Regions from separate parts of the Caulobacter sp. GW456-12-1-14-TSB4 genome, predicted to be linked through region 2. Evidence: predicted binding sites of a transcription regulator. Region 2 holds the regulator's gene; the other holds the start of a gene.
What was found. Region 2 encodes HrcA, which represses chaperone genes, less so after heat shock. Its sites were predicted from a motif close to GTTAGCANTCNNNNNNNNNGANTGCTAAC; they were not measured.

Region 1: a site for HrcA is predicted at 12,813-12,841, ahead of groES (co-chaperone GroES). Genes of this name have one in related genera too.

Annotation. Positions count from the first base shown of each region.
Region 1 covers NZ_JBWKZF010000001.1:9,827-24,646, reverse strand. Annotated here, with positions in the region: gene rpmB (50S ribosomal protein L28) at 1-274, shown strand, start outside; gene AC07YH_RS00135 (bifunctional nicotinamide-nucleotide adenylyltransferase/Nudix hydroxylase) at 452-1,492, shown strand; gene AC07YH_RS00130 (nicotinate phosphoribosyltransferase) at 1,574-2,962, shown strand; gene AC07YH_RS00125 (hypothetical protein) at 3,036-3,335, opposite strand; gene AC07YH_RS00120 (hypothetical protein) at 3,590-3,901, opposite strand; gene AC07YH_RS00115 (esterase-like activity of phytase family protein) at 4,110-5,210, opposite strand; gene cobT (cobaltochelatase subunit CobT) at 5,207-7,132, opposite strand; gene AC07YH_RS00105 (DUF1328 domain-containing protein) at 7,240-7,422, shown strand; gene AC07YH_RS00100 (DUF3089 domain-containing protein) at 7,524-8,693, opposite strand; gene AC07YH_RS00095 (IMCp domain-containing protein) at 8,846-9,922, shown strand; partial or broken gene AC07YH_RS00090 (hypothetical protein) at 9,932-10,094, opposite strand; gene AC07YH_RS00085 (hypothetical protein) at 10,104-10,418, opposite strand; gene AC07YH_RS00080 (hypothetical protein) at 10,461-10,592, opposite strand; gene groL (chaperonin GroEL) at 10,758-12,401, opposite strand; gene groES (co-chaperone GroES) at 12,462-12,752, opposite strand; gene AC07YH_RS00065 (VOC family protein) at 12,930-13,313, shown strand; gene AC07YH_RS00060 (DUF4345 family protein) at 13,334-13,759, shown strand; gene AC07YH_RS00055 (methylated-DNA--[protein]-cysteine S-methyltransferase) at 13,756-14,268, opposite strand; gene AC07YH_RS00050 (acyl-CoA dehydrogenase family protein) at 14,450-14,820, opposite strand, start outside.
Region 2 covers NZ_JBWKZF010000027.1:23,493-38,312, forward strand. Annotated here, with positions in the region: gene AC07YH_RS20760 (alpha/beta hydrolase) at 1-950, opposite strand, end outside; gene AC07YH_RS20765 (methyl-accepting chemotaxis protein) at 1,000-2,820, opposite strand; gene AC07YH_RS20770 (hypothetical protein) at 3,001-3,123, opposite strand; gene AC07YH_RS20775 (SirB1 family protein) at 3,297-4,112, opposite strand; gene AC07YH_RS20780 (YraN family protein) at 4,116-4,508, opposite strand; gene rsmI (16S rRNA (cytidine(1402)-2'-O)-methyltransferase) at 4,508-5,380, opposite strand; gene hemW (radical SAM family heme chaperone HemW) at 5,417-6,559, opposite strand; gene rdgB (RdgB/HAM1 family non-canonical purine NTP pyrophosphatase) at 6,552-7,154, opposite strand; gene AC07YH_RS20800 (glutathione S-transferase N-terminal domain-containing protein) at 7,181-7,786, shown strand; gene AC07YH_RS20805 (hypothetical protein) at 7,945-8,061, shown strand; gene AC07YH_RS20810 (DUF2975 domain-containing protein) at 8,168-8,701, shown strand; gene AC07YH_RS20815 (helix-turn-helix domain-containing protein) at 8,719-8,958, shown strand; gene AC07YH_RS20820 (hypothetical protein) at 9,049-9,366, shown strand; gene AC07YH_RS20825 (retropepsin-like aspartic protease family protein) at 9,389-10,183, opposite strand; gene AC07YH_RS20830 (S1C family serine protease) at 10,183-11,160, opposite strand; gene rph (ribonuclease PH) at 11,230-11,946, opposite strand; gene hrcA (heat-inducible transcriptional repressor HrcA) at 12,082-13,158, shown strand; gene grpE (nucleotide exchange factor GrpE) at 13,171-13,797, shown strand; gene dnaN (DNA polymerase III subunit beta) at 13,932-14,820, shown strand, end outside.

The DNA.
Region 1 (14,820 bases), on a different contig from region 2:
TATCGGTCCGATGGTCGGCCACAATGTGAGCCACTCGAACATCAAGACCAAGCGCCGCTTCCTGCCGGCCCTGTCGCCCGCCACGCTCCAGTCGGAGTCGCTGGGCCAGAGCTTCCGCCTGCGCATCAGCAACGCTGCTCTGCGTACGCTGGACTTCAAGGGCGGCCTGGACGTGTTCCTGCTGGGCGCCAAGGACGAGCAGCTGTCGCCGCGCGCCCTGAAGATCAAGTCGCAGGTCAAGGCCAAGGCCAAGGCCGTCGCGCAAGCCGCCTAAGCGGCTTTCGGCCTTTCCAAGGCTGATCTACGAAAGCCCGCCGGGGTCATTCCCGGCGGGCTTTTCGTCGTTCCCGCTTCAAGGCGTCGAATATGGGTTGAAAATCACTTATGCTCAAAGTTAGCATAAGCTCGTCGCTGGATAGACCGGCGGCGTCAACCAGCGTGAGGGAGCCTCATGCGCTACGACTATCTCGTCCTGATCGGACGCTTCCAGCCGTTTCACAACGGCCACTTGTCGGTGCTGAGCCACGCGCTGCGTCTGGCCGAAAAGGTCGTCGTCCTGGTCGGCAGCGCCGGCCAGCCGCGCACCACCCGCAATCCCTTCAACAGCAGCGAACGCGCCGTGATGATCCGCGCCGCCGCTGGCGACGAGGCCGGGCGGCTGATCGTCAAGCCGCTGCGCGACCGGCTCTATAACGAGACCGTCTGGGTCGCCGACGTCCAGCGCCTGGTCGTCGAGACGCTGGAAGCCGACGGCGCGGGTTCCGACGCCAAGATAGGTCTGATCGGCCGCGACAAGGACGGCGCGACCGGCGCCTATCTGGCCGCCTTCCCGCAATGGCCGCTGGTCGACGTGCAGCACACCGACGTGCTGTCGGCCACTGAGCTGCGCGCCTGGCTGTTCTCCGGCGAGACCGGCGCCCTGAGGCTGGTCGAGGCCAACACCCCGCCGGCGGTGTTCGAGATGCTGGAGGCCTTCCGCGCCGGCTCGCCCGCCTATGCCCAGCTGGCCCGCGAGGACGCCTTCATGCGGACCTATCGCCAGAGCTGGGCCGCCGCGCCCTATGCGCCGACCTTCGTCACCGCCGACTCGGTGGTCGTCCATTCCGGCCACGTGCTGCTGGTCCGTCGCCGGGCCGAGCCGGGCAAGGGGCTGTGGGCCCTGCCGGGCGGCTTCGTCGAGCAGGACGAGACCGTGCAGGCGGCCGCGATCCGCGAGCTGCAGGAAGAGACCCGCGTGAAGATCCCGCCGGCCGTGCTGCGCGGCTCGATCAAGGCTCGGCAGGTGTTCGATTATCCGGGCCGCTCGCTGCGGGGCCGCACGATCACCCACGCCTTCCACTTCGACTTCCCGACCGGCGACCTGCCCAAGGTCCGCGCCGCCGACGACGCCGATCGGGTCCGCTGGGTCCCGCTCAGCGAGGCGATGCTGATGGAGGAGCAGTTTTTCGAGGATCACTTCCACATCCTCGAGCACTTCGTCGGATCCGCTTAAGGGCGGCGCCTGACCTCAACCCCTTGTCACGCCGTCCCGATAGACGGGGCGGCCAGTCCTCCGCGTGAAGGAGCTTCCGCGATGTTCGACAACCTCGTCCTCAACACCGACAGCTACAAGGCCAGCCACTGGCTGCAATATCCGCCCGGGACCACCGGCGCCTTCTCGTATGTCGAGAGCCGGGGCGGGCGCTATGACCGCACGGTCTTCTTCGGCCTGCAGGCGATTTTGAAGAGCCAACTGGCTCAGCCCGTCACCCACGCCATGATCGACGAGGCCGCCGCGCTGCTGGCCCTGCACGGCGAGCCCTTCAACGAGGCTGGCTGGCGGCGGATCGTCGACGTCCATGGCGGCCGCCTGCCGGTGCGGATCCGCGCCGTGGCGGAGGGGACGGTCGTGCCGACCCACCAGGCGCTGATGACGATCGAGAGCACCGATCCGGAATGCTACTGGCTGCCGTCCTATCTGGAGACCCTGCTGCTGCGGGTCTGGTATCCGGTGACGGTCGCCACGATCAGCTGGCACGTGAAGCAGACGATCAAGGCGGCGCTGGAAGCGACGAGCGACAACGCCGCCGCCGAGCTGCCCTTCAAGCTGCACGACTTCGGGGCGCGGGGCGTCTCCAGCCAGGAATCGGCGGCCATCGGCGGCCTGGCGCACCTGGTGAACTTCCAGGGCAGCGACACGCTGAGCGCCGTGCTGGCCGGCCGCGCCTGGTACAACGAGCCGATGGCCGCCTTCTCGATCCCGGCCGCCGAGCACAGCACCATCACCAGCTGGGGCCGGCCGAACGAGGCCCTGGCCTATCGCAACATGCTGACCCGCTTCGGCAAGCCGGGCGCGCTGTTCTCGGTGGTGTCGGACAGCTACGACCTGTTCCATGCGGTGCGGAACCTGTGGGGCGGTGAGCTGAAGCAGGCGGTGATCGACAGCGGCGCGACCCTGGTGGTGCGACCCGACTCGGGCGACCCGGTCACGGTGGTGGCCGAGACGCTGAAGATTCTCGACGAGACCTTCGGTTCGACGGTGAACGGCAAGGGCTACAAGGTGCTGAACCACGTCCGGGTGATCCAGGGCGACGGGGTCAATCCGGTCAGCATCGCCGCCATCCTCGACCGCATCGTCGCCGACGGCTTCAGCGCCGAGAACCTGGCCTTCGGCATGGGTGGCGGCCTGTTGCAGCAGCTGGACCGCGACACCCAGAAGTTCGCCCTCAAGTGTTCGGCGGCCAAGGTCGATGGGCAGTGGATCGACGTCAGCAAGGACCCGGCGACCGATCCCGGCAAGCGCTCGAAGGCCGGGCGGCTGGCCTTGCTGGTCGATGAGGCGGGGGCTTACCGCACCGTGGCCCTGGCCGAGGGGCAGGCTGGCGAACCCGGCTGGCGCGACGCCATGGTCACGGTCTGGGAGGATGGGGCGCTGCTGGTCGACCAGACCCTGGCGGACATCCGCGCCCGCAGCGAGGCCTGAACAAGCAAAACCCGCCGCGACCTGTGCCGCGGCGGGTTTTGAACGCTTGGTACTGGGTAGGCTGCGTCAGCGCTTAGCGCGCGACGACGGCGCTCGAAGCCGGGTTGGCCGCGTTGTAGGCGGTCAGGGCCGGGTTGTTCATCTTGGCGACGGCGTCGTTGACCGAGGCGCGGATGCAGGCCGGGTACAGGTAGCCGGCGAGGGCTTCGCCACGGATGTCCTGCCAGCAGACGGTCGAGGCGGCCTTGACGATGTCGGCGCGAACTTCGGCGGCCGACTTGCCGGCGACCTTGACGCGGACTTCAGCGGCCGAAGCCGGAGCGGCGGCGAACAGGGCGATGGCCGAAGCGGCCAGAACGATGGAGCGGATCATAGTCGATGTTCCGAAAGGGGGTTGTGATCAACCACCTCCAGACGCGTTCCTCTGACGGCCCGTCCCCGGTCTATCGCCTGCTCAGCCCGTCGCGTTGCATATAGCAACGTTCTCGTGGGTTATCAACGATTATGTTGCGGCGCACCTAAGGTGGAGCTGAGCGGTTGTTTCGCGTGCGAACAACCGATTGCAGGCATGAAAAAGCCCGCGAAACCGAGGTTTCGCGGGCTCTGTCAGGATGCGCTGACCGCTGTTTAGCGGGTGGCGACCTTCACGAAATAGACGTCGCGGCCCTGGGCCTTGTCGTAGGCGATCAGGTCGCGGCTGTGGGCGCGGCTGATGGCGTCGCGGGCGACGTCGCGCACGCAGTAGGGGGCGATCTGGACGGCGTAGGGGTTGCCGACGAGGTCTTCCTGGCACAGCTGCTTGGCGGCCTGGACGATTTCGGCGTGCACGGTGGCGGTGTCGCGACCGGCGACCTTGACCTTGATTTCGCCGGCGCTGGCCGAGGTGGCGACGGTGGTGGCCATCAGGGCCGACAGAGCGATAACGAGCAGACGGATCATGTTGATAGTCCCGGAAAGGAGGTTGAGTTCAACCGCCTCCCGACGCGTTCCTCTGACGGTCGCAGGTTCTCGCCCTCGTCGCCCCGTCGAGGTCCTGTGTACGTGACACCGGTGTCTATTTCAATGGTCAAGTCGCAGATTGCGACAAAAAGTCCAATACAATCATATAGTTGGCAATGAAACCGTATCGTCCGTAACGAAACGGTTTTTAGCGCCGCCGAACAGGCTTGCGCGGCGGCTTGGGTGGCATCGGCTCGGGCAACGGCGGGGCCACCCAGTCGAAGGCCAGGAGCAGGGTGCGCTGGTTGTTGCTGACCGCGCCGTCGTCCGAGATCAGGTAGATGCGCGTCGAGCCGGCCGGGGCTCCCGCCGGCGCGCCCGTCAGGGACACGCCCTCGAAGTTGTCGCGCGGCATGGCGCCTTCGATGTGCAGGGCCGCCGACGTGCGTTGCTGGGCCAGCGGCTTGGTCGGGTCAGAGATGAACCGCACCACCGAGCGCCAGCCGCGCACGGGGTCATAGCCGCGATGCAGGGTGGCGACGGCCGCGCCCGCGAAGGGCGCGAAGCCCGTCAGACCCCAGGTGAAGTCCGGACCCGACTGCGGCGGCAGCGACTTGCAGTCGGCCGACAGCTTGCACAGCCACACCTCGCCCTCCTCGCCGCCGACGATGTAGGCGTCGGGACCGGCGGCCGGATAGGCCGAGATCGCCTCCATGCCCTCGTTGTCGGGGAAGATGGTGGCGGGCTTGGGCGCGGGGGCGGGCAGGCTCCAGGTCCCGTCGGGGCCGACGGCGTAGCGCCAGATGCGGTGGTCGCGCTCGAAGCTGACCAGACGGTCGCCGTTGGGCAGCACGGCCAGGCCCTCGGCGTCGGTGTGCTGCTTGTTCTGCAAGGCCTGGCCGTCCGGGCCCTTGAGCGGCCACAGCTTGGTCTCGGTCAGGCCGACCAGCTTGCCGGTAGCATCGAGCGCGACCTTGGCCTCGAAGACGTCGCCTTCGTCGCTGATCGCCGTCAGACGGCCGTCGCCGGTCACCGACAGGTCCGACAGGCCGTGCAGGCGCGAGGTGGTCGTGCTGGTCAGCCACAGGCCGCCGGCATAGGTGAAGCCGCCGCCGACATCGGTCTTGGCCGGGTTGGCGGCGTCCAGCGGCACGGGCGTGGCGGTGACGGTGATCTCCGGCCCGGCCTTCACGGGCGCGGGGGGCGTGGCGACCACGGGCGGCGGCGGTCTGCGCGGCGTGCACTGGGTCGCCATGCCGGACAGGCCGCCGATCATGCCGAAGGCGAGCGCGGCGCGCAGACCGATCACGCGGGGACCTTGCCGGTCTTCGGGGCTTGCGGCGTCACCACCGGCGGCGGAGCCAGCAGGCCGCGCGCGCGGGCGATCTGGCGCGGCTCTTCCTCGAACAGGGCCGCCAGCTGTTCGACCAGCACCCCGCCCAGTTGCTCGACATCGACGATGGTGACGGCGCGGCGATAGTAGCGCGTGACGTCGTGGCCGATGCCGATGGCGATCAGCTCCACGGGGCTCTTGCCCTCGATCTCACCGATGACCTGGCGCAAGTGACGCTCCAGATAGTGGCCCGAATTGACGCTCAGGGTGGAGTCGTCCACCGGCGCGCCATCGGAAATCACCATCAGAATGCGGCGGGCTTCGGGCCGGCCGATGATCCGCTGGTGCGCCCACATCAGGGCCTCGCCGTCGATGTTCTCCTTCAGGAGCCCCTCGCGCATCATCAGGCCCAGGTTCTTGCGAGCCCGGCGCCACGGGGAATCGGCGGCCTTGTAGATGATGTGGCGCAGGTCGTTCAGGCGGCCCGGCGCGGCGGGCTTGCCCTGCTTGATCCACTCGTCGCGGCTGGTGCCGCCCTTCCAGGCGCGGGTGGTGAAGCCCAGCACCTCGGTCTTGACGCCGCAGCGCTCCAGGGTGCGCGCCAGGATGTCGGCGCAGATCGCCGCCACCATGATCGGGCGGCCGCGCATCGAGCCGGAATTGTCGATCAGCAGGGTCACGACCGTGTCGCGGAACTCCTGATCCTCTTCCTGCTTGAAGGAGAGGGGGGCGGTCGGATCGATGATCACCCGCGTCAGGCGGGCGACGTCCAGCATCCCTTCCTCGAGATCGAACGTCCAGGCGCGGTTCTGCTGGGCCAGCAGGCGGCGCTGCAGCTTGTTGGCCAGGCGCGAGACGACGCTGGAGAGCGCCGACAGCTGCTGGTCCAGATAGGCGCGCAGCCGGGTCAGCTCCTCGGCGTCGCACAGGTCCTCGGCATCGACGACCTCGTCGTGGGCCGTGGTGAAGATCTTGTAGAGCGGCTCGCCGCCTTGGCTCGCGCCCGGATCGGGACGAGCGGGCTTGGCGCCGTCGCCCATCTCGGGCTGCTCGTCGCTCTCCTCGGGCTCGCCCTCTTGGTCCGACTGGACCATCTCCTCGTCGCCGGCCTCGGTCTCGCGGTCGGAGCTCTCGCTCTCCTGCGGGGACGAGCCCTCGGGCTGTTCGCCTTCGCCTTCGCCCTGATCCTCGTCGGAATTCTCGGTCGCGCCTTCCTCTTCGCCGTCGTCCTCGTCGGCGCTTTCGGTGGCGTCGGACATCTCTTCGCCGAGGTCCAGGTCGCGCAGGATCTCGCGGGTCACCCGGGCGAAGGCGGCCTGGTCGTCGATGGCGGCGGCCAGGCGGTCCAGGTCCTTGCCGGCCCGCATCTCGATGTCGTTGCGCAGGATGTCGACCAGGGCCTTGGCCCCGTCCGGCGGCGCATCGCCCGTCAGGCGCTCGCGGACCATCAGGCCCAGGATCTCGGCCATGGGCGCGGACTGGCGGTCGGTGGCGACGGCGCGGGTCAGGCCCTGCTTCTCCAGCCGCGCTTCGAGGGCGGCGGTGAGGTTGCCGCGCACGCCGCCCAGGGCGTTGGCGCCGATCGCTTCCAGACGCGCCTGCTCGATCGACTCGAAAGCCGCCTGGCCGTCAGGCGAGGAGGGGCGAGCGCGAGCGTGGGCTACGGGATCGTGGTGGGCCAGGCGCAGGGCCATCTGGTCGGCCAGGCCCCGGATGCGCGCGGCTTCCTTGGAATTAAGGTCGCGCGGCGGGTGCGGCAGGATCGCTCGCTTGCCGAGCAGCTGCGGGCCATCGCCCGAGAACACGACCTCGAGGTCGGGCGTCTCGGCGAGCGAGCGCGCGGCGTGCGCCAGGGCGCGCTTGAAGGGTTCGGTCGGGCTTTCGGGCTTGGAGGCCATGGCTTTCGAGTTAGCGGGGCCGGGCGGCGAAAACAAGGAACGCCGTGCTTGAGAGAGACGTTGATTTCCCAACGGCGCCGCTAAGGCGCTCCTGAAAGGAACGACAAATGCTCAAGTGGGCTCTCATTCTAGCCGTCGTCGCCATCATCGCCGGGGCCTTGGGCTTCACCGGCATCGCCGGCGCGGCGGCGGGCGTCGCCAAGATCCTGTTCTTCCTGTTCCTGATCGGCTTCGTGATCTTCGCCCTGCTGGGCGTGACCGTGTTCAAGGCGGCGGCAGGCTCGAAATAGCCGCCGCGCGCCTTGCGCGGGCCGGAGCGGACGTCGACTTCCGTGGCCGGCATCAGTGTGGCGCTAGGACCTCGTGGGAGAGGTCCTAGCGTCCCGCGTTGTTACTTGGCGGCGTACGCCTTGGCCTGACGGGCCACCAGGGCGTTCAAGTCGCCCATCTCCACATTGACGTCGATCAGGTGCAGGCCCCAGTCCTTCAGGACGTTGCCGGCCACCATGACGTCGCCGGTGATCTCGTCGGTGCGCGGATCGGCCGGATCGGCGTTCACCTTGACCGACAGATAGGTGAAGTCGCCGGCGCTGACGCACTGGGCCGAGATCAGGCCGGGCAGCGAGACGAACGGCGTGGTGACCTTCAGGTCCTTGGCGAATGGCTTGGGCTCGCCGCTCGACAGGAAGCTCTTGCTGCTCAGATAGGCGTGGACCGGCGTTTCGTCGGTCGAGGCCTTGCCGGCCACCAGGGCGGCCGGGTTCACGCAGCCGGCGCGATGGCCCTGCTCGTCGGTCTTGCCGAAGCGGCTGTTGGCCGGCGGCGGGCTGCTGGCGCGGAACGAGACATAGGTCACCAGGCACCCGGCCTGATCGGCCTTGTCGCACAGCGGGATCGAGCCGTACTTGCCGTCGGTCACCAGCGTGTTCATGCCGATCACATAGGCCGAGATCATCTGCTTCTGGGCCGGCTTGCCGTCGATCTCGTTCTTCAAGAGGTCAAGCAGCATCCGCGAGCCCTGGCTGTGGCCCAGCAGGACGACGCCCCTAGCCTTCCCATTGGGGCCCTTGTTCTCGTTGGCCAGGTACCAGCGCCAGGCGTCGCGGACGTCGCCATAGGCCAGGACGCCGTTGCCCGGCGAGGGCTGGCCCATCATCACCGCGCGCAGGGCCGCCAGCGTCACCTGGCGGTACATCGGCGCGAACACCCGGCACTGGCCGCCGAAGCGGGCCAGCTGCTGCTCGACCACGCGGCGCTCGGCCTCGTCGATGACCATGTCGCTGTTGCCGCCCGGATCGGTCGAGACGGTTGGGTAGATGTAGAAGCAGTCATAGGCGGGGGCGGCGGCGAGCTTGAAGGCCTCGGTCGAGGTCTTGCCGTCGGCCTGGACGATGGTGGTGGTCTGGTCGACCGCGCAGGCGTCGGCTCGGCCCGGCAGGCACAGCCAGTTGTCCTTCTTGCCGTAGTCGTTCGGCGCGATATTGGCCGGCGCCTGGGCGCAGGCCGCGCTGGTCAGGGCCAGGCCGGCCGTCAGGATCATAGCGGCTAGGATTTTCGCCATCGTCTTCCCCTCCAAACACTTGTTTGGCGCGGACAATGGCCGAGAGAACGGCGCTCGCCAAGGGGGCTTGGAGCGGCCTTGGCGCCAGGCTTGCGACGGAGGGGCGGACTGTCCCGCTGAGGGACGTTCCGTATTTCGTATCGAGGCCGGCCATGAGCCCCAAGACCCCTGTCCGCATCGCCATTCTGGCCGCTTTCGCCAGCATCAGCCTGGTTTCGCCCGTGTTGGCCGACGGCTATGAGCGCGCGCCGGTCCATGCTGTTCATGCGCCAAAACGGGTCACCACGCGCACCAAGGTCGTCTATGTCGATCGCGTCGTGGAGCGGAAGGTGCCGGTCTATGTCGATCGTCCCACCACCCAGATCGTCGAGAAGGTGGTCGAGAAGCCGGTGATCGTCGAACGCCCGGTCGTGGTCGAGAAGCGCATCGAGGTGCCGGTCGAGAAGCTGGTCCAGGTCCCGGTCGAGAAGATCGTGGAGCGCCCCGTCTACATCGATCGCCCGGTGGAGAAGATCGTCGAGAAGCGCGTGGAAGTGCCGGTCGATCGTCCGGTCTATATCGACCGTCCCGTGCCGGTGGATCGCCCCGTTCCCGTGCCCGTCGAGCGTCCGGTTCCGACCCCGGTTCCCGCGGTCACGCAATGCCAGCAGGGCTGCTCGGGTCCCGGCGGCGAGGTGGTCGACCGGATCATCCAGGTGCCGGTCTATGTCTATGTCGATCGCCCCGTGGACCGTCCGGTCCCCGTGGATCGTCCGGTCTATGTGCCGGTCCCGCAGCAGGGCGGCTGCCAACCGCACGTCTGCGGCGGCGCGGTCTACCAGCAACAATGCAGCCCCTGCGGCGGCCAACGCTATGAAGACAGCTATTACGAGGAGAGCCGCGAGCGCTCGTCCTATGACTATTCGGGTTCGCGCTACAGCGCCGGCGGCGGCTGGAACGCCGGTTCGGCCGGCAGCTCGGCCTGGGGCAACTATGTCGAGCCTCCGCCGCTGCCGATGGGCTATATCGGCGCGCAGTCGGGCGGACGTGGCGGCGGCTACGGCGGTCCGGGCCTCGCCGGCGGTGGCGGCTATGCGGGCGGTTCCGCCGGCGGCTACTCGCGTGGCTATGCGTCGAGCTCGGCGTCGGCTTCAGCCTCGGCGTCGTCCTCGGTCCGCATCGGCGGCGGCTATCATGGCGGTGGCGGCGGCAAGGGCGGCTGCAGCGCTTGCGGTGGCGGCCGCCACTAAAAGCCTTCCCTAAGTTCCAAAGCCACAATCCTTGTCATCCCGGAAAGCCCGCAGGGCTTGTCCGGGACCCAGGGGCCAAGCCCCGCGCGGTTGCCCCTGGGTCCCGGCTCTCCGCTTCGCTACGGCCGGGATGACAAAGAGATGAGAGGTTTTGGATGAACCCAGACCTCAGGCCTCAGCCCTAGAGCGACAGCCAGCGCCTGGGGCTCTTGTCGCCCAGGGCGCGGGCTTCGCCGGGCCGCAGGCCCAGCTCGCGCATCCGATAGGCGACGATCTCGCGCAGGGCCTCGACGGGCTCCTTGCCGGCGACGGGGCTCGAGGCCACCGAGCCGGCGTTCATCGCCATGTCCACGGCGCTCCACTCGGCCTGGGCGCGATCGGCTTTCCCCACGGCGAAGTAGTGGCGGACGGGCATGCGCTCGCCCGGGACCTCGACCATCACGCCGATGACCCAGCCTTGGACGATGAGATCGGCGTCGGGGCGTTGGCGGAACATGGCAGCGCATGTAGCGCTCGCCTGGCCCCACGGATAGGGGCTCTAGCCGATCAGCTGGAACGCCGCCTGGCTGATCAGGCCCAGCACCAGCCAGGCCGAGACAGCCACCACGATGAGATTGGTGCGCGGGGCGCGGCGCCGACGATGGGTGGGATACATACGCACGAACGACATTTCAGCCTCCATGCCCTGAAGTGTGAGCGAGAGGTTAACGCCGAACCTTCGCCTTGGTTCTCGCCCGTCACGGGAGTGTGAGACCGTCGTTATGCGGACAAAGAAAAAGGGCGGAGCCTCGCGGCCCCGCCCTTCTCATTTTCAGCGGTAGGCTGAACTTCTAGATTAGAAGTCCATGTCGCCCATGCCGCCCGGCATGCCGCCGCCCGGAGCGCCACCGGCGTTCTTCTTCGGGGCTTCGACGATGGCGGCTTCCGTGGTGATCAGCAGGCCGGCCACCGAAGCGGCGTCTTGCAGAGCGGTGCGGACAACCTTGGCCGGGTCGATGACGCCGTCGGCGACCAGATCGACATACTGTTCGGTCTGGGCGTTGAAGCCGAAGGTCGCGTCGTCCTTTTCGAGGATCTTGCCGACCACGATCGAGCCTTCGACGCCGGCGTTTTCGGCGATCTGACGGATCGGGGCCTGCAGGGCGCGACGGACGATGGCGATGCCAGCGGTCTGGTCGTCGTTGTCGCCGGTGACGGTCGCCAGGGCCTTGGAGGCCTTCAGCAGAGCCGTGCCGCCGCCCGGGACGATGCCTTCGTCGGCGGCCGCGCGGGTCGCGTTCAGGGCGTCGTCAACGCGGTCCTTCTTTTCCTTCACTTCGACTTCGGTCGAGCCGCCGACGCGGATGACCGCAACGCCGCCGGCCAGCTTGGCCAGACGCTCTTGCAGCTTTTCCTTGTCGTAGTCCGACGTGGTGTCTTCGATCTGGCGCTTGATCTGGGCGATACGGGCTTCGATCGCTTCCTTCTCGCCAATGCCGTCCACGATCGTGGTGTCGTCCTTGGTGATCGAGACCTTCTTGGCCTTGCCGAGCATGTCGAGCGACACGTTCTCGAGCTTGATGCCCAGGTCTTCCGACACGACTTGCGCGCCGGTCAGGATGGCGATGTCTTCCAGCATGGCCTTGCGGCGATCGCCGAAGCCCGGAGCCTTGACGGCGGCGACGCGCAGGCCGCCACGCAGCTTGTTGACGACCAGCGTGGCCAGGGCCTCGCCTTCGACGTCTTCAGCGATGATGACCAGCGGGCGGCCCGACTGGACGACGGCTTCCAGCACCGGCAGCAGCGGCTGCAGCGACGACAGCTTCTTTTCGAACAGGAGGATCAGCGGCTCTTCCAGCTGAACTTCCATCTTGTCGGCGTTGGTGATGAAGTACGGCGACAGGTAGCCGCGGTCGAACTGCATGCCTTCGACGACGTCGAGTTCGGTCTCGGCGGTCTTGGCTTCTTCAACCGTGATGACGCCTTCGTTGCCGACCTTGTCCATGGCGCGAGCGATCATGTCGCCCACTTCCTTGTCGCCGTTGGCCGAGATGGTGCCGACTTGAGCGATTTCGCTGTTGGTCGTGACCTTCTTCGACGACGCCTTGATCTCGGCGACGACGATGGCGACGGCCTTGTCGATGCCGCGCTTCAGGTCCATCGGGTTCATGCCGGCGGCGACCGACTTCAGGCCTTCCTGGACGATGGCTTGAGCCAGGACCGTGGCGGTCGTGGTGCCGTCGCCGGCCTTGTCGTTGGTTTTCGAAGCGACTTCGCGGATCATCTGCGCGCCGAGGTTCTCGAACTTATCCGACAGTTCGATTTCCTTGGCGACCGAGACGCCGTCCTTGGTCGAGCGCGGGGCGCCGAACGACTTCTCGATGACCACGTTGCGGCCCTTGGGGCCCAGGGTCACCTTCACGGCGTTGGCGAGGATGTTGACGCCGCGCAGCATCTTGTCGCGCGCGTCGGAACCGAAATAAACGTCTTTAGCGGCCATGGAGGGCGCCTTTCTGAAATAGGAAATTCGAGGAAGAAAGTGTCTAGGAGGCGGGAGGGATTAGCCCTCGACCACGCCCAGGACGTCGCTTTCCTTCATGATCAGGAGGTCCTGACCGTCGACCTTCACTTCCGTGCCCGACCACTTGCCGAACAGGATGCGGTCGCCAGCCTTGACGTCCAGGGCGACGACGTCGCCCTTGTCGTTACGCGCGCCGGGGCCGACGGCGACGACTTCGCCTTCCTGCGGCTTTTCCTTGGCGGTGTCGGGGATGATGATCCCGCCCTTGGTCTTGGTTTCTTCTTCGACGCGCTTCACGAGGACGCGGTCGCCCAGGGGACGAAATTTCATGGGTGTTCTCCGTCGGAACGGTTGCAGATAAAGCGTTCGCTGGACCGGGGGAGCTGCGCTGTTAGCAGTCGCTCCCATCGAGTGCCAACGTCGGGCGTGAGTTAGGCAGGGGGCTCGGGGGAGTCAAGGACGACGCCCGCGAACTTTTCGCGAAGGGTTAACAGGGAGGGAGCTTCGATGTTCGACCACATGGGTCTCGGGACGAGCGATTACCAGCGCGCGACGGCCTTTTATGACGCCGCACTGGCGCCGCTGGGCATCCGTCAGCTCTATGTCGTGCCCAAGGAATTCACCAACGGCGTCGACGTCGTGGGCTATGGCAAGGAGCGGCCAATGTTCTGGGTGGCGGGCCAGGACCCGACCTCGGGCAAGCTGCACATCGCCTTTACGGCGGAAACCCGCGCCCAGGTCGACGCCTTCTACGAGGCGGCGCTGAAATCCGGCGGAAAAGACAACGGACCGCCCGGACTTCGCCCATATTACGATAAGGACTATTACGGCGCGTTCGTTCTGGACCCGGACGGCTTCAACGTCGAGGCTGTCTGCCGCGCGCCGGAATAGCAGCAGGAGTTCCAAGGCCCATGTCGAGCTACGTCCTGTCGCTGTTCCTGGCGGTCTTGGCCTGTGTCATCGGCGGCAGCCTGGGCGGCATGATCCTGGCGCGGCCGCAGACCATGCTGGGCCTGGCGGGTCTGGCCGACGACGACACCCCCAAGCCGCCGCTGTTCGCCGAGGGCCGCGCCCTGGGTGGGGTGCTGATCGCCTCGCACGGGGTGGCGGCGCTCTATCTGGGCTACCAACCGCGCATCGGGGCGGCGATGGCCTTGGCGCTGGCCGTCGCCTGGCTGGGCGCGGCGGCGGGCCGGGCGATCTCGGCGGCGCTGGATGGCGAGGCCGGGCGCTACAACAGCGGCGCGATGGTGTTCAACGCCTTGATCGGCGTCACGCTGAGCCTGCCGTTCTTCCAGATCGGCCGGGTGGTGCTCGAGGGCGCGCGGCTGGCTTAGAGCGCTTTCTCGTGGGTGAGCAGCCAGCGCTTGCGTTCGATGCCGCCGCCGTAGCCTGTCAGTGAACCATCCATGCCGATCACCCGGTGGCAGGGCGCGACGATGCTGAGCGGGTTGCTGCCGTTGGCGTGGCCGGCGGCGCGGACCGCCAGCGGGCGGCCGGTGCGACGGGCTAACTCCGAATAGGTGATCGTCTGGCCGGCGGGGATCGCGCACAGCGCCGTCCACACCGCGTGCTGGAAGGCCGTGCCGTTGGTGGCCCAGGCTATCGTGTTCAGGGTGTCGAGCTGGCCCGCGAAATAGGCGGCGATGGCGTCGCGGATCGCGGCGGGCGCAGCGCCGGGTTCGGGGCGCAGCGGGCCGTAGTGGGTCTTCAACAGACGGTCGAGGCGGGGCTCGTGGTCGTGGAAGTCCAGCGCGCGCAGGGCGCCGGTCTCGTCGGTGACGATCAGCAGCTCGCCGATGGGCGACGGCGCGCGGTCGAGCAGAAGACGGGCGGGACGACTCATCGGGTGAGTGTCACGCGGCGGGGCGAGAGTGTCCGCCCGGAAGTTGCGAAGTCTCCCTCCCCCTTGATGGGGGAGGGGCAGGGGTGGGGGTGACTACGGCGGTCGATGCAGCGCGACGCCGCCAACTCAGCAGATCACCCCCATCCCCAACCCTTCCCCCATCAAGGGGAAAGGGAGCCAATCAGCGGATGCCCGGCACGTGCAGCGCGGCTTCCTTCTCGGCCTTCTGCTTGAAGACCAGGTCGCCGTACTTGCCGTACTCCATCCGCGCGATCGTGCGCTGGTGGACCTCGTCCGGGCCGTCGGCCAGGCGCAGGGTGCGGATGCCGGCATAGGCCTTGGCCAGGCCGAAGTCGGTGGTCACGCCGCCGCCGCCGTGGGCCTGGATGGCGTCGTCGATGATCTTCAAGGCCAGACGCGGGGCCGCGACCTTGATCATGGCGATCTCCAGACGGGCCGACTTGTTGCCGGCCTTGTCCATCATGTCGGCGGCCTTCAGGCACAGCAGGCGGCACATCTCGATGTCGATGCGGGCGTCGGCGACGCGCTCTT
Region 2 (14,820 bases):
GACTTGGCCCAGTTGGCGAACAGCGCCGGCCAGCCGGAAGTTGGAGTCCCGGGGACGCCCATGTTGAAGCTGTGGCCGCCCTGCTCGAAGACGTGCAGCTCGACCGGGGCCTTGGCCGCCCGCAGCGCGGCGAACATGATCAGGCTGTTGTCGATGGCCGAGACGCCGTCATCGACGCACTGGGCCAGGAAGGTCGGCGGGGTCTTGTTGGAGACGTGGGTCTCGACCGACATCGCCGCGCTCTGCTCCGCGCTCGGGTTCTCGCCGGCCATCATGCGGCGGGTCTGGGTGTTGTCGAACGGTGGCTTGACCGTGATGACGGGGTAGATCAGGCCGGCGAAGTCGGGGCGGGCCGAGGCTTTGTCGGCCGCGTCGATCGGGGCGTAGAAGGCCTCGTCCGGACGGCTGGAGATCATGCCGACCAGGTGGCCGCCGGCCGAGGCGCCGACCGCGCCGATCTTGGCCGGATCGACCGCGAACTCGGCGGCGCGGGCGCGCACCACGCGGACGGCGCGCTGCATGTCCTGCAACGGCGCCTGCGGAGCCCAGCCGTCGACCGGCATGCGGTAGTAGAGGACGAAGGCCGTGACCCCCATCATGTTCAGCCAGCGGGCCATGGCCTCGCTGGTGGCGCGGATGTTGATGCGGCGGTAGCCGCCGCCGGCCACCACGATCACGCCGGTGCCGTTCGGCTTGGCGGCGCGGAAGACGCGCAGGCGGGGCTGGCTGACATTGGTGACCGAGCCGTCGTGCGAGCCGTCCTGAAGGACGACCTCGGCGCCGCCCTTGCCCTTGCCGGCGGCCGGCATGGCGCCGTTCCACAGGTCGATGACTTCGGGTTCGGCCGCCGGGGCGGCGGGCGTGGTGGCAGGGGTTTGGGCGAGGGCGACACCCGTGGCCGAGGCGGCCAGGGCCACGCCGCCGAGCAGGGCTCTGCGATCGAGTTGCATGGAGGTTCTCATGAGCAGTGAGGAGGGGAGGTAGAGGGCGCGCGCGCCGCTAGGCGGCGCGTCCCGGCCGGGATGCTCCGGGCCGCGCGGATGAGGCGGGTGGGGCGTCGCCGACCTGGAACTGGTTCATCAGGCGGGAAAGATCCTCGGCCTCGCGGGCCAGGGCGTGGCTGGCGGCCGTGCTTTCCTCGACCATGGCGGCGTTCTGCTGGGTCACCTGGTCCATCTGGTTCACCGCGACATTGACCTGTTGCAGGCTGGCCGACTGCTCCTGGGCCGAGGCGGCGATCTCGGCGACCAGGCCGTTGATCTCCAGCACCTGCTTGACGATCCGTTGCAGGGCCTCGCCGGTCTGGCCGACCAGGGCCACGCCTGCGCCGACCTGCTCGGTCGAGCCGGCGATCAGCTGCTTGATTTCCTTGGCGGCCTCGGCCGAGCGCTGGGCCAGCGCCCGGACTTCCTGGGCGACGACCGCGAAGCCCTTGCCGGCCTCGCCCGCGCGGGCGGCCTCGACCCCGGCGTTCAGCGCCAGGAGATTGGTCTGGAAGGCGATCTCGTCGATCACCCCGATGATCCGGGCGATCTGGGTCGAGGAGCTCTCGATCTGGGTCATGGCGGCGACGGCTTCGGCGGCGACGGTCCCGCCCTTCTCGGCGTCGATCTTGGCGTTTCCGACGATCTGGCGGGCGTGCAGGGCGCCCTCGGCGGTGCGCTTGACCGTGGCGGTGATCTCTTCCAGGGCCGCGGCGGTCTCTTCCAGGCTGGCGGCCTGCTGTTCGGTGCGCTTGGAGAGGTCGTCGGAGGCGTGGCTGATCTCGCTGCTGCCCGACTTGATGCCTTGCGTGTTGCCCGAGATCACGGACATGGCCTGGCGCAGGCGGGCGATGGCGGCGTTGAAGTCGTCCTTCAGTTGGCGATAGTCGCTGGCGAACGGCGCCTCGATCTGGTGGGTCAGGTCGCCGTCGGCCAGGCGTGAGAGGCCGCCGGCCAGTTGCTCGACCACCATCGCCTGCTCGCGGGCGGCCTCGGCGCGGGCTTCCTCGTTGCGGGCGCGCTCGGCTTCGACGTGACGGCGGGTCTCGGCCGCCTCGGCCTCGATCCGGACCTTCTCGATCGCGGCCTCCTTGAAGGTCAGCACGGCGTTGGCCATCAGGCCGACCTCGTCCCGCCGCGTAGTCCCTGGGACCTCGACGCCGTGGTCGCCCTGGGCCAGGCGGGTCATGGCCTGGGTCATGCCCAGGATCGGCTGGGCGATGACGCGCGACAGCATCCAGGCCATGCCGATGGCGATCAGGATGGCGGCCGCGCCGCCCAGGCCGAGCGCCCAGGTCGCGCTGGTCAGGGCCTCGTCACGTTCGGCCAGGCGGACGGCCGAGCGCTTCTCGGCGGCGTCGTTGATCTCCTGCTGGAGGGCGCGGATGCGATCCAGGCCGCCTTGACCGATCATGGCCAGGGCTTGCGGGCGGGTGGCCGGATCGCGGGCCAGGGCGATCTGGCGCTCGGCGCGGGTCGTCCGCCATTCGTGCGCCAGTTCCGCCAGGTGCCTGGCGCGAGCGATCTGGTCCGGACGCGTGCTGCGAGCGATGAAGGTGTCGAGGTCGCTGTCGAAGGCCTTCGTGCTGTCGCGATAGGCGCGGACGAAGCGCTCGTCGCCGGTCACCAGGAAGCCGCGCACCGCCGACTGCTGCTCCAGAACCAGGGTCTCGGTGTGGGCCGCGTACTTGGCCAGCTTGAAGCTGCGCTCGACCGCGACCGCGTTGTCGCGGATCACGCCCAGGCTGACGAACACGATCGTGCTGGCGACGAAGAACGCCCCGATCAGAGCGACGAACGCCAGGACGATCTTCCCGGTAATCTTGACGCGAAGCATGACGTCCCCACAGCGCAGAACGGTCACCGACCGAGCCATTACGTTGAGGTTTCGTCTAAACTGTACCTGTTACCTATTGGTTACCGGTGAAGTTGTCAAAAAGTAATGATCGCTTTTGGCCTATAAAGGCGCAGTACAAATGACAATGTTCTCGCAAGCAGATGTTTGCAAGACTGAAATCTATACATTGATTTGATTGGTGCGCTGATTCTGTTCCTCGGCCGCGAAGCGATCCGTGTCAGCGTCGAGGCAATCCAGCATGGGCGCGTCGAAACGCAAACGCCCGAGCGTGAAAATGCTCATGGCGTTGATCGTGTTGGGGAAATCGAGATTTCGGCTCGCCGGGACTCGAAATTCCGCGCGGCGGTTCGCCGCTCAGAGGGGGCGATTTGCGCGGAAAACCGCTCAAGCTTGGCTTTGGCGTCGTTGAGGGGATTCGGTCTGCGGCTGATCCGCAGGTCCAGAACCGCTGTCGATCAGTTGAGCCGCAGGCGGACGCGCTCCCGCTGGGCGCGGGCGGCGATGGCCGCGCCGCCGTCCAGGGTCTGGGCGCGGGACAGGGCCTGGAGGGCGCCGGCCAGGGCGCCCTGGCCTTCGCGGGCGGCGGCGACATCCAGCCACGGGCGGTGGTCCGCGGGATTGAGCAGGGCGCGGCGCAGGGCCGAGCGCTCGGCGCGGACCCAGTCCTTGGCCTGCTGGGCGCGGGCGAAGATGTTGTTCTGCAGGCGGATCAGCACGGCGCGGTCCGAGATCGGCGCCATCAACAACTCCAGCCGCGAGGCGACGTCGGGCATCAGGCCGGTGCGCAGGGCCCGGCGAGATAGTTCCGACGGCAGCACCACGCGGCCCTCGCTGAACGGGTCCAGCGCCAGCGGGCCTTCCTCGGTCTCGATGCGCAGCAGGAAGTGGCCGGGGAAGTCGACGCCGTAGAGATCCAGCCCCACTTGGCGGGCGGCGTGCAGGTAGAAGACGCCCAGCGCCACCGGCAGGCCCTTGCGGCGCTCGGCGATGGCGATGACGTCGGCGTTGTCGGGATGGTCGTAGGTCAGGACGTCGCCGGTCAGGCGCAGGTCCCCGGCCAGGGTCTCGGCGACGGCCTCCTCGGGCGACTCGGCCTCGGCGCGGCGGCGCAGGCGCTCTACGGCGTCCTTGGCCAGATCGATGGCGGGCTGGGTGTTGCGGCTGGGGTCGTCGTGGACGGCGCAGGCCAGGGCCGCCTCGAACAGCGGGAAGCTTTCGTCCGGGCCTTCGCCGGCCTTGGTCAGGATCTCTTCGGCGTCCTCGCGGGTCATCGATCAGACCCCCTGCCAGGCGTCGGGAAGGTGACGCGGCCCGCGGCCCGGCGCCAGGGCGATCAGATCGAGGCGCACGGAGAGGTCACGCAGCGCCATGCGGTGCGCGCTGACATGGGCGGCGGCGCGGCGCAGGCGCTCGCGCTGGGTCGGCGTCACGGCGTCCAGGGCGTCCTCGATCGTCGTCCGTTGCTTGACCTCCACAACGGCCAGCACCTTGCCGCGTTGCGCCAGCAGGTCGATTTCGCCGAGCGGCGTCGCCAGGCGGAAGCCCAGGATGCGGTAACCCTTGGCCATCAGCCACAGGGCCGCGACCACCTCGGCTCGCCGGCCGAGCTTGCGCGCCGCCGCGCCCCTTTCCTTGCGAATACGGGCTTGGCGGACGCCGGCGACCACTAGGCTTGTTCCTTCAAAGCAAGCGCCTGGCGGTAGAGGTCCTTGCGGGAGAGGCCCAGCGCCTTGGCGACCTCGGAGGCGGCCTCGCCCAGCGGCAGGCGGGCCATGGCCTCGCGCAGGGCGGCCTCGGCGTCATCGGCGGTGGCGACCTTCTCGCTGCCGGGGCCCACGAGGATGACGATCTCGCCCTTGGGGGCTTCAAAGCGCGGGTCGGCGGCCAGGTCGGCGAGCGTCCCACGGATGCAGGTCTCGTAGAGCTTGGTCAGTTCACGGCAGACCGCCGCCTGACGGGTCCCGCCAAACACGGCGGCCATGTCGGCCAGGCAGTCGTCCACCCGCGAGGCGCCTTCGTAGAAGATCAGCGTGGCGCGGGTGTTGGCGAATTCCTCGAGGAATGTCCGGCGCGCGGCGCTCTTGGGCGGCGGGAAGCCGGCGAACAGGAAGCGGTCGGTCGGCAGGCCGGCCAGGGTCAGGGCCGCCAGGGCCGCCGAAGCGCCGGGGATCGGGATCACCGGGTGGCCGGCGGCGATCGCCTCCTTGGCCAGGCGGTAGCCGGGATCGGAGACCATCGGCGTGCCGGCGTCCGAAACCAGGGCCACGCGCTCGCCGGCTTCGAGCCGTTCCAGGATGCGCGGAATGGCCCGTTCGGCCACGTGCTCGTCGTGGCGTTCCAGCTTGGTCTTGATCGCGTAGGCCGACAGCAGCTTGCCGGTGACGCGGGTGTCCTCGGCCAGCAGCACGTCACAGCCGGCCAGCACGTCCAACGCCCGCAGGGTGATGTCGCGCAGATTGCCGATCGGCGTCGCCACCAGATAGAGGCCGGGCGCCAGGGGCGCGTCGGACAGGGCTGGCGGGGGAAGCAATCGGCTCAAACGCTGGAGTCCTTCGGTCGACGGATAAAACCCATATCAGGTCGCGAGCGCGCCTGTCAGCCGGTCCAGCACCAGGCGGCCGGCGCGGGTGGCGCGCAATCGGTTGCGATCGTCCGTCAGCAGGCCGGTTTCGACCAGGTCGCGGACTTTCGGCGTGTCAGGGGCCAGGCCCAGCGGGGCCATCTCCGCGAAGCTGACGCCATCGTCGATGCGCAGGCCCAGGACCAGGCGCTCCTCGGCGGCTTCCTCGGGGGTGAGAATTTCGCGCTCGAAGCCGACGCCGGTGGTGTTCACCGCGGTGACGTAGTCCTTGATGGCGCGGTGGGCGACGGTCGCGGCGCGGCCTTCGGGCAGGCCTAGGCGCCCGTGCGCGCCGGGGCCGACGCCGACATAGTCGACGCCGCGCCAGTAGACGAGGTTGTGCCGCGAGCGGGCGGCCGCGCCCTTGGCGTGGTTGGAAACCTCATAGGCGTCGAAGCCGGCGGCCTCCAGCAGCTCCTGGGTGGTCTCGAACAGCGTGGCGGCCAAGTCCTCGTCGGGCACGACCAGGGTCCCGCGCCCCACCGCGCGGTCGAAGGCGGTGCCGTGCTCGATGGTCAACTGGTAGGGCGAGACGTGTTCGGGACCCAGGGCGATGGCCTCGGCGAGCTCGGCGCGCCAAGCCGCGTCGGTCTGGCCGGGGCGGGCATAGATCAGGTCGATCGACAGGCGCGGGAAGGCCTTGGTCGCCGCCGCGATCGCCCGCCGCGCCGCGCCGGCGTCATGGTTGCGGCCCAGCGCCTTGAGGGACGCGTCGTCCAGCGCCTGGACGCCCAATGACAGGCGTTGGACGCCCGCATCCGCCAGGGCGGTGAAGCGGTCGGCCTCGGCGTCGGTCGGATTGGCCTCCAGGCTGATCTCCAGATCGGCGACGGGCGACCACAGGCGCTTGGCGGTGTCGATCACCCGCGCGACCTGGACGGGGTCCATCAGCGAGGGCGTGCCGCCGCCGAAGAAGATCGATAGCAAGGTCCGCTCGCCGGTAAGCTCGCGCTGGGCGATCAGGTCGGCGACGATGGCGTCGGCCAGGTCCGCCTGCTCCTGCGTCTTGCCCCGATCGCGGACGACGTTGAAGTCGCAATAAGGGCAGATGCGCGAACAGTACGGCCAGTGGACGTAAACGCCGACTGGATCAGTCAAACAGCGCCGCCTTCAGCTTGGCGAAGGCGCGGGCGCGGTGGCTCATGGCGTCCTTGGCCACCGGCTCCATTTCGCCGAAGGTCAGGGCCTCGCCCTCGGGGATGAAGATCGGATCGTAGCCGAAGCCGCGCGTCCCGCGACCGGGGAACACCAGGGTCCCGTCGACGCGGCCCTCGACGACCACGGCCGGGCCGTTCGGCCAGGCGACCGCCAGGGCCGAGGTGAACCAGGCCGAACGGTCGTCGGACGCCGTCGCCTCCAGCCGCTCCTCGACCTTGCCCATGGCCATGGCGAAGTCCTTGGTCGGCCCCGCCCAGCGGGCCGAGTAGATGCCGGGCGAGCCGTCCAGCGCCTTGACCGACAGGCCGCTGTCGTCGGCGATGGCCGGCAGGCCCGACAGATCGGCGGCGTGGCGGGCCTTCAGCAGGGCGTTGCCGACGAAGGTGCTTTCGGTCTCGTCCGGTTCGGGCAGGCCGAGCTGGCCGGCGGTGACGATCTCGAAGCGGCCGTCCAGCAGGGCGGTGATCTCGGGGACCTTGCCCGGATTGTGGGTGGCGGCCACGAGCTTCGATCCCATTTCAAGCTTCAGCGCCATCCGACATCTCCCGAGAACAGATTCCAATGCGGCTCCTTTACTCCCCAATTTCACCGTTTGCGCGCAAGGTTCGTATTCTGGCGCTGGAAAAGGGCCTGACGGATCTCTTCACGCTGGAGGTCGTCGCGCCGTTCGCGGACGAGGGCCTTCGCGCCCAGAACCCGCTGTGCAAGGTCCCGGCCCTGATCCTGGACGACGGGGAGACGGTCTTCGATTCCAGCGTCGTCGCCGACTATGTCGACGGCCTGGCCGAGCCGCGCCTGATCCCGGATGTCCAGCCGGCCCGCCGCCGGGCCCTGACCCTGGAGGCCGCCGCCGACGGGATGGGCGACGCCTCGGTGCTGATTGTCCGCGAACGGATGCGCCCCGAAGCCGAGCACCGCCAGGACCTGTTCCAGCGCCAGCTGCGCGCCGTCAACGCCGCCCTCGATCTGTTCGAGACGGCGGTGGTCGAGGGCGGGCTCTCGGACGCGCATTTCGGGATCGGCGAGATCGCCGTGGCAGTGCAACTGGCCTATCAGGACGTGCGCCAAGTCAGCGCCTGGCGCACTGGCCGGCCGGTGCTGGCGGCCTGGTACGAGCGGGTCGCCCAGCGCCCGTCGATGGCCGCCACCCACGCCACTGTGACCTAACGGCAACTGTTCCGGGCGAGCTTGCATCGTTACAAGAGTTTAATATCGTTTCTCGATAAACAAGATTGGCGGAACCGGAATCGCAGCCTATCTGTTGAGCCTGTGGATAGAGGCCGAATGGCTCGACCCCGTCCACGTCTCTCAAACTGGAAAACAAGATGTCCGCCGCCCGCCTGTTCAGCATCGCCGACAAGGTTCTCATGACCGTCATCACCGCCGCGCTCATCGTGGCCGTGCCGGTGTCGGCCGTGGCCTTCGTGGTGCAGACGCTCTAAGGCGCGCCAAGGATTCTCTGGGTTTTCTGGGGCCAGAGGCTGGATTTTTGACGCCCGCCGCGACGCGGGGCAATTTGCTTAGCGTCGCTGTCGGGGGGATGCAGCCATGCGCGCCTTGGGCCCAGGCTCCGTATCGAGTTTTCTGAAGATCATCCTCGACGTGATCTACGTCGGCCTGTGGATTTTCGTCAGTCTGTTGTCGCTGTTCACGCTGGTCGCCCTGCTGTTCAGCTTCAATCCCGAACTGCTCGCCTCGATGTTGCCGATCAGTGACGCCGTCGAGGCCATCAGCCGCGACGGTCCGCTGTTCGCCGGCGCCCTGGCCGCCTGGGCGCTGCTGCTGGGCGGCTGGATGGTCATCGTCGAGCGCCTGCGCAAGATCTTCGCCACCCTGACCGCCGGCGACCCCTTCCACCCCGACAATGTGGTGCGCCTGCGCCTGATCGGCCTGGTCCTCGCGGGCCTGGAAGTCGGGCGCTACGTGTTCTCGGGCATGGCCCGCTGGCTGGCCCCCAAGGCCAAGGTCATCGACGACAGCTTCACCCTGACCGCCTGGTTCTCGGTGCTGGTGGTCTTCGTCCTGGCCGAAGTGTTCCGCGAGGGCGCCCGCCTTCGCCGTGAAGCCGAACTCACGATCTGATCCGGAGCGATCCCCGCATGCCCGTCCGCGTGAACCTCGACCGCGTGCTGCTCGACCGCCGAATGTCGCTGACCGAGCTCTCCGACCGCGTGGGGGTGACGATCGCCAACCTCTCGATCCTCAAGACCGGCAAGGCCCGCGCCGTGCGGTTCTCGACCCTCGACGCCCTGTGCCGCGAACTGCAGTGCCAGCCCGGCGACCTGCTGACCTTCGAATATGGCCCGGCCGACAGCCACGACGAGGACGAAGAGGCGTAAAGCTCGGCCGCGTCACGAAACCGCCCAGGGAATCACGGCGTTTCCAACGGTGAGGCGGGGGCCTCGCCATCTTAGGAAAAGCCATTGTCCGTGACCCGTGTACTCTTCGCCTCTGCCCTGACCGTCGCCGCCGTGGCGGCCGCCGCTTCCGCCCAAGCCTCCAGCCCGGGCGCCTGGGCCGAGTTCAATCAGCGGGTCACCCGCAGCTGCGTCGCCGCCGCCGGCTACCGCAACGCCCGGCCGTCGCCGATCATCGGCTTCGACGACCGCGTCGGTAAGGTCGCGGTGCTGGTGTCCGACAAGTCGCGCGGCTCCAACAACGCCAAGCTCTGCCTGTACGACAAGGTCAGCCGCAAGGCCTATATCGACAACGCCGACGGCTGGGTCGCCCCGCCGCAGCCGCGCTAAAACGTGCGTCGGGAGGGGTGCGCTAGACGGCGCGCCCCTTGCCGTCCTCGCGCCATTTCAGGATCATCCGGCGGTCGCGGAACTCGAACGCGTCCAGGCGCTTGAGGAAGCTCATTCCCAAGAGCGAGCCGCTCATCGGCGCCTTGTTGACCATCACCCGGAAGCCTTCCAGCTTGATCGAGCCGATCTCCAGCGTCGTGGCGTCGTAGGCGGCGCTATAGCCCTTGCCGTTGGCCGTCTCGGTCTCGTAGCCGTAGTTGAGGGTGTCGATCGGGACGCCGATGCGCTGGGCGTCGGCCGGGCTGAGCACCGTCTCGGTGGCGCCGGTGTCGACCATGAACCGCACGCGCTGGCCGTTGATCAGGCCATCGACGACATAGTGGCCGTCTTCGCCCTGCGGCACGACCAGGGTGCGTTCGCCGACCTGCACCGGCGTGCCGACATTGAAGGCCATCTGCACGCGGCGGGGGATCTCCGAAAGCTCGGCGCGATAGGCGTAGCCCAGGGTCAGGACCGCGATGATGGCGGTCCAGATCGCCACATATTTCAGGTGCTGGCCGATCGAGCCTTGCAGGCCGCGCAGCAGGGCGGTCGAGACCAGCACGACGAAGCCCAGCTTGAGCGCCAGATTGGCCTTGTCCTCGCCCGTCTGGATCGCCTCGGGATAGGCGTGCGCCAAGGCGAACGCCAACACCCCGACGGCGGCCAGCAGGCCCAGCCACAGGAACAGCCGGTGGCGCGGGACCTCCGCTGACGGTCGGGGCGATCCCGCGACAGGCGGCGGAGTGTCGGGCTGGTCCCAGGGGCCTTTGGTCATCAGTTCAGGCGTCGCTTCTTCAGCAGGCTGGCGCGGTCCATCGAGCGGACCTCGACCTCGAAGACGTCGCCCTCGCGGCGGATCTTCAGCGGCACGCTGACGCCGGCGTCGCCCAGGCTCCACATCGACTCGTAGAACTCGGCCAGGGTCGAGACGGGCATGCCGTCGACGGCCAGGATCAGGTCGCCGGCCGCCAGTTCGGCGCGGGCGGCCGGACCCTTGGGCGAGATGCCGACGATGATGACGTGGTTCTCGGTCTCCTGGGCGAAGACGCCCAGCCACGGCCGGGGCGGGTGCGGGCTCTTGCCGCGCGCCAGCTCGTCAAGGACGGGCGGCAGCAGTTCGGCGGGCACGAACATGTTGATCGGCCGGGCCAGGCCCTCGTTGTCGCGGCCTTCCAGGGTCAGGGAGCCGAGGCCGACGAGATCGCCCTTGGGACCGATCAGGGCCGCGCCGCTCCAGTGCGGGTGGGCCGGGCCGGTGATGATGGCGTCGTCCAGCAGGTATTCCCAGTAGCCGGCGAACGGCATGCGGGCCAGGACCTTGCCGGCCACGGCGTGGGCGCGGCCGCCGGCTCCAGCGGCGATGATCGCGTCGCCGGTGTCGAGATCGCGAGCCGAGCCGATGGTCATGACGGGCAGGTCCAGCGGCTCCAGCGCCTGCACCAGGCCCAGGCCCGACCGGACGTCCAGGCCCAGCACGTGGGCCGGCACGCGACGGCCGTCGTTGCGGGTGAGGATGACCTCTTCCGCCTCGGTGATCAGATAGGCCATGGTCAAGACGAGGCCGCCGGGGCCGACGACCACGCCGTTGCCGACGCGCTCGGTGCCCAGGATGCCGGCCGTATAGGCGTCGGGCGGCACGGTGGCTTCCAGGGCGACCATCGAGGCCAGCGCCTGGTCCAGGTCGAAGCGATAGGCCTCCGCCGACGGGCGCAGGCGGGCTTCGACTTCATGGCCTTCGAACGGGGTGGGCACGCGAAACTCCTAATCCTTAAGACTGGAATCTGGGACCGACACCCCGTTCAGGCAAGTGCGGCCTTGAGCCTAGCCCTCGATCGCCGCGCGCTGGATGGCGAACAGTTCGTTGATGCCCTTTTCGGCCAGACCGAACAGGGTCTCGAACTCGGCGCGGGAGAAGCCGCGCTTTTCGCCGGTGGCCTGGATCTCGACGATGTCGCCGCCGCCGGTCAGGACGAAGTTGCTGTCGGCCTCGGCGTTGCTGTCTTCCTCGTAGTCGAGGTCCAGCACCGGGACGTTGTTGAACACGCCGCACGAGACGGCCGCCACCTGGCCCAGGATCGGGTCGGTCTTCAGCACGCCTTCGTCCAGCAGGTACTTGGTGGCCAGGCGCAGGGCGACCCAGGCGCCGGTGATGGCGGCGGTGCGGGTGCCGCCGTCGGCCTGGATGACGTCGCAGTCCAGGCTGATCTGGCGCTCGCCCAGGGCCTTGAGATCGACGACGGCGCGCAGGCTGCGGCCGATCAGGCGCTGGATTTCCTGCGTGCGGCCGGTCTGCTTGCCGGCGGCGGCTTCACGACGGCCACGAGTGTGGGTGGCGCGGGGCAGCATGCCGTACTCGGCGGTGACCCAGCCGGCGCCCTTGTTGCGCATCCAGCCGGGGACGTTCTCTTCCACCGTGGCGGTGACCAGCACCTTGGTGTGGCCGAAGCTGATCAGGCACGAGCCTTCGGCGTAGCGGTTGACGCCGGTTTCCAGCGTGACGGCGCGCAGCTGGTCGGGGGCGCGTTCGGACGGACGCATGGGAGACTCCTGATCTCAGGGCTATTTGAATGTCTGTGGGTGGCGCTTATCCTATTGCGAGCGGACCTTGAAAGAGGCCGACTCCTTTTGTCCGCCGACCGGGACCCAAACGACACGCCCCATGGCCTTTAGAGCATGACTCATCTGTTCCCTGGTCCGATCGTCCCCGCGCCGGGCCTTGGCGAGATGGACAGCCGCGCCCGCGACATCTTCCGCCGGGTCGTGGAGTCGTATCTGGAGACCGGCGAGCCGGTCGGCTCGCGCACCATTTCCCGGGGCGGCTTGGCCCTGTCGCCGGCCTCGATCCGCAACACCATGCAGGACCTGGCGCAGCTGGGCCTGCTGGACGCGCCCCACACCAGCGCCGGCCGGATGCCGACCCATGCCGGCCTGCGGATGTTCGTCGACGGCTTTCTCGAGGTCGGCGACATCGGCGAAGAGGAAAAGCGCGCCATCGAGGCGCGGTTGGCCGTGAAGGGCCGCTCGTTCGAGGAGGCCCTGGCCGAGGCCAGCTCGGTCCTGTCGGGCCTGGCCGGCGGTGCGGGCATCGTCGTCACCCCGGTCCGCGAGGGCGGGGTCAAGCACGTGGAGTTCGTCCCCCTCGGCGGCGGCCAGGTGCTGGCGGTCATGGTGTTCGAGGACGGCCAGGTCGAGAACCGGCTGATGCGCCAGGCCCCCGGCGTGACGCCCTCGGCCCTGCAGGAAGCCGGCAATTTCCTCAACGCCCGCCTGCGCGGCCGCACCCTGACCGAAGCCCGCGGCGAGATGGATGTCGAGCTGGGCGCCGCCCGCCGCCAGCTGGACGAGACCGCCGCCCGCCTGGTCGAGGACGGCCTGGCCGCCTGGAGCGGCGGCGAGGGCGACGCGCGCTCGCTGATCGTGCGGGGACAGGCCAACCTCCTGGCCGACGCCCGGGCCCGCGAGGACATCGACCGCGTGCGCCAGCTGTTCGACGATCTGGAGCAGAAGGGCCAGCTGATCGGCCTGCTGGACGACGTCCGTGACGCCGAGGGCGTGCGCATCTATATCGGGGCGGAAACGCGGCTCTTTTCGCTTTCGGGTTCCTCGGTGATCGCGGCGCCCTATATGACGGGCCGACAGAAGGTGCTGGGCGCGATCGGCGTGATCGGGCCGGCCCGATTGAACTACGCTCGAGTCATTCCGTTGGTGGACTATACCGCCCGGGTGCTGGGGCGGATGATGGATGGATAAGGACTGTACGAGATGACCGACGAGCAAACGCCGGCTGAAGACGTCGCCTTTGAGGCCGACGACGCGTCGCAAGAGATCGAGGCGCTTAAGCTGGAAGTGGCCGCTCTGAAGGAGCAAGCCCTGCGCTACGCCGCCGAGGCTGAAAACACCAAGCGCCGCGCCGAGCGCGAGATGAACGACGCGCGCGCCTATGCGATCCAGAAGTTCGGCCGCGACCTGCTGGGCGTCGCCGACAATCTGTCGCGCGCCACGGCCCACAGCCCCAAGGACTCGACCGACGCGGCGGTGAAGAACTTCATCATCGGCGTCGAGATGACCGAGAAGGAGCTGCAAGGCGCCTTCGAGCGCAATGGCCTCAAGCAGATCGCCCCGGCCAAGGGCGAGAAGTTCGACCCGCACCTGCACCAGGCGGTGATGGAGCAGCCGGCGACCGACGTCGCCGCCGGCGGCGTGATCAGCCTGCTGCAGGCCGGCTACGAGCTGATGGGTCGCCTCGTGCGTCCGGCCATGGTCGCCGTGGCGGCCAAGGGCTCGACGGGGCCGTCGAGCGGTGAGGCCTCGGGCGGCGCCGCCAACCCGTATGCCGGCGCCGGCGCGGATGGCGAAGGTTCGGGCGGCTCGTTCGACACGAAAGCCTGACTTTACGACTTCGGGGCGCGGAAATGACCGCCGCGCCCCCTTTCCCCGTTCGCGCATTGCGATAATGTCGGCGGTCCATTCTCAACGGGGGTAGCGGTCGATTCCATCGGCCGACCGCGCGATCTGGACCGACTATGAAGCTTACCATCGAACGGGCGGCGCTCCTGAAGGCGCTGAGTCACGTGCAGAGCGTCGTCGAGCGCCGCAACACGATCCCGATTCTGTCGAACATCCTGCTGTCGGCCGAAGGCGATCGCCTGTCCTTCTCGGCCACCGACCTGGACATGGAGATCATCGACGAGGGCTTCGCCCAGATCGACGTCCCCGGCCAGATCACGGCGCCGGCCCACACCCTCTACGAAATCGTCCGCAAGCTGCCCGACGGCGCCGACGTCTCGCTGACCTTCAGCGGTGACGACCCGCGCCTGGTCATCCAGGCCGGTCGCTCGCGCTTCAACCTGCCGGTGCTGCCGGCCGGCGACTTCCCGGTGATGAGCAGCGACGGGCTATCCAGCCGCGTCGCGGTCGACACCAACGAGCTGATGCGTCTGATCGACAAGACGCGCTTCGCGATCTCGACCGAAGAGACCCGCTATTACCTGAACGGCCTCTACGTCCACACGGTCAACGAGGGCGGCGAAGTGAAGCTGCGCGCCGTGGCCACCGACGGTCACCGCCTGGCCCTGGCCGAGATGCCCGCGCCGGAAGGCGCCGCCGGCCTGCCGGGCGTGATCATCCCGCGCAAGACCATCGCCGAGGCCCGTCGCCTGATGGAATCGGCCGGCGAGACGGTCGACCTGCAGCTCTCGCCCCAGAAGGTGCGCTTCGAGTTCGGCCAGGCCGCTCTGACCTCCAAGGTCATCGACGGCGCCTTCCCGGACTATCTGCGCGTCATCCCGCGCGACAACGCCAAGATCCTGACGCTCGACAACGACCTCTTCGCCAAGGCCGTGGACCGCGTCGCCACCATCTCGGCCGAGAAGAGCCGCTCGGTGAAGCTGGCCATCGAGCCGGGCCGCATCA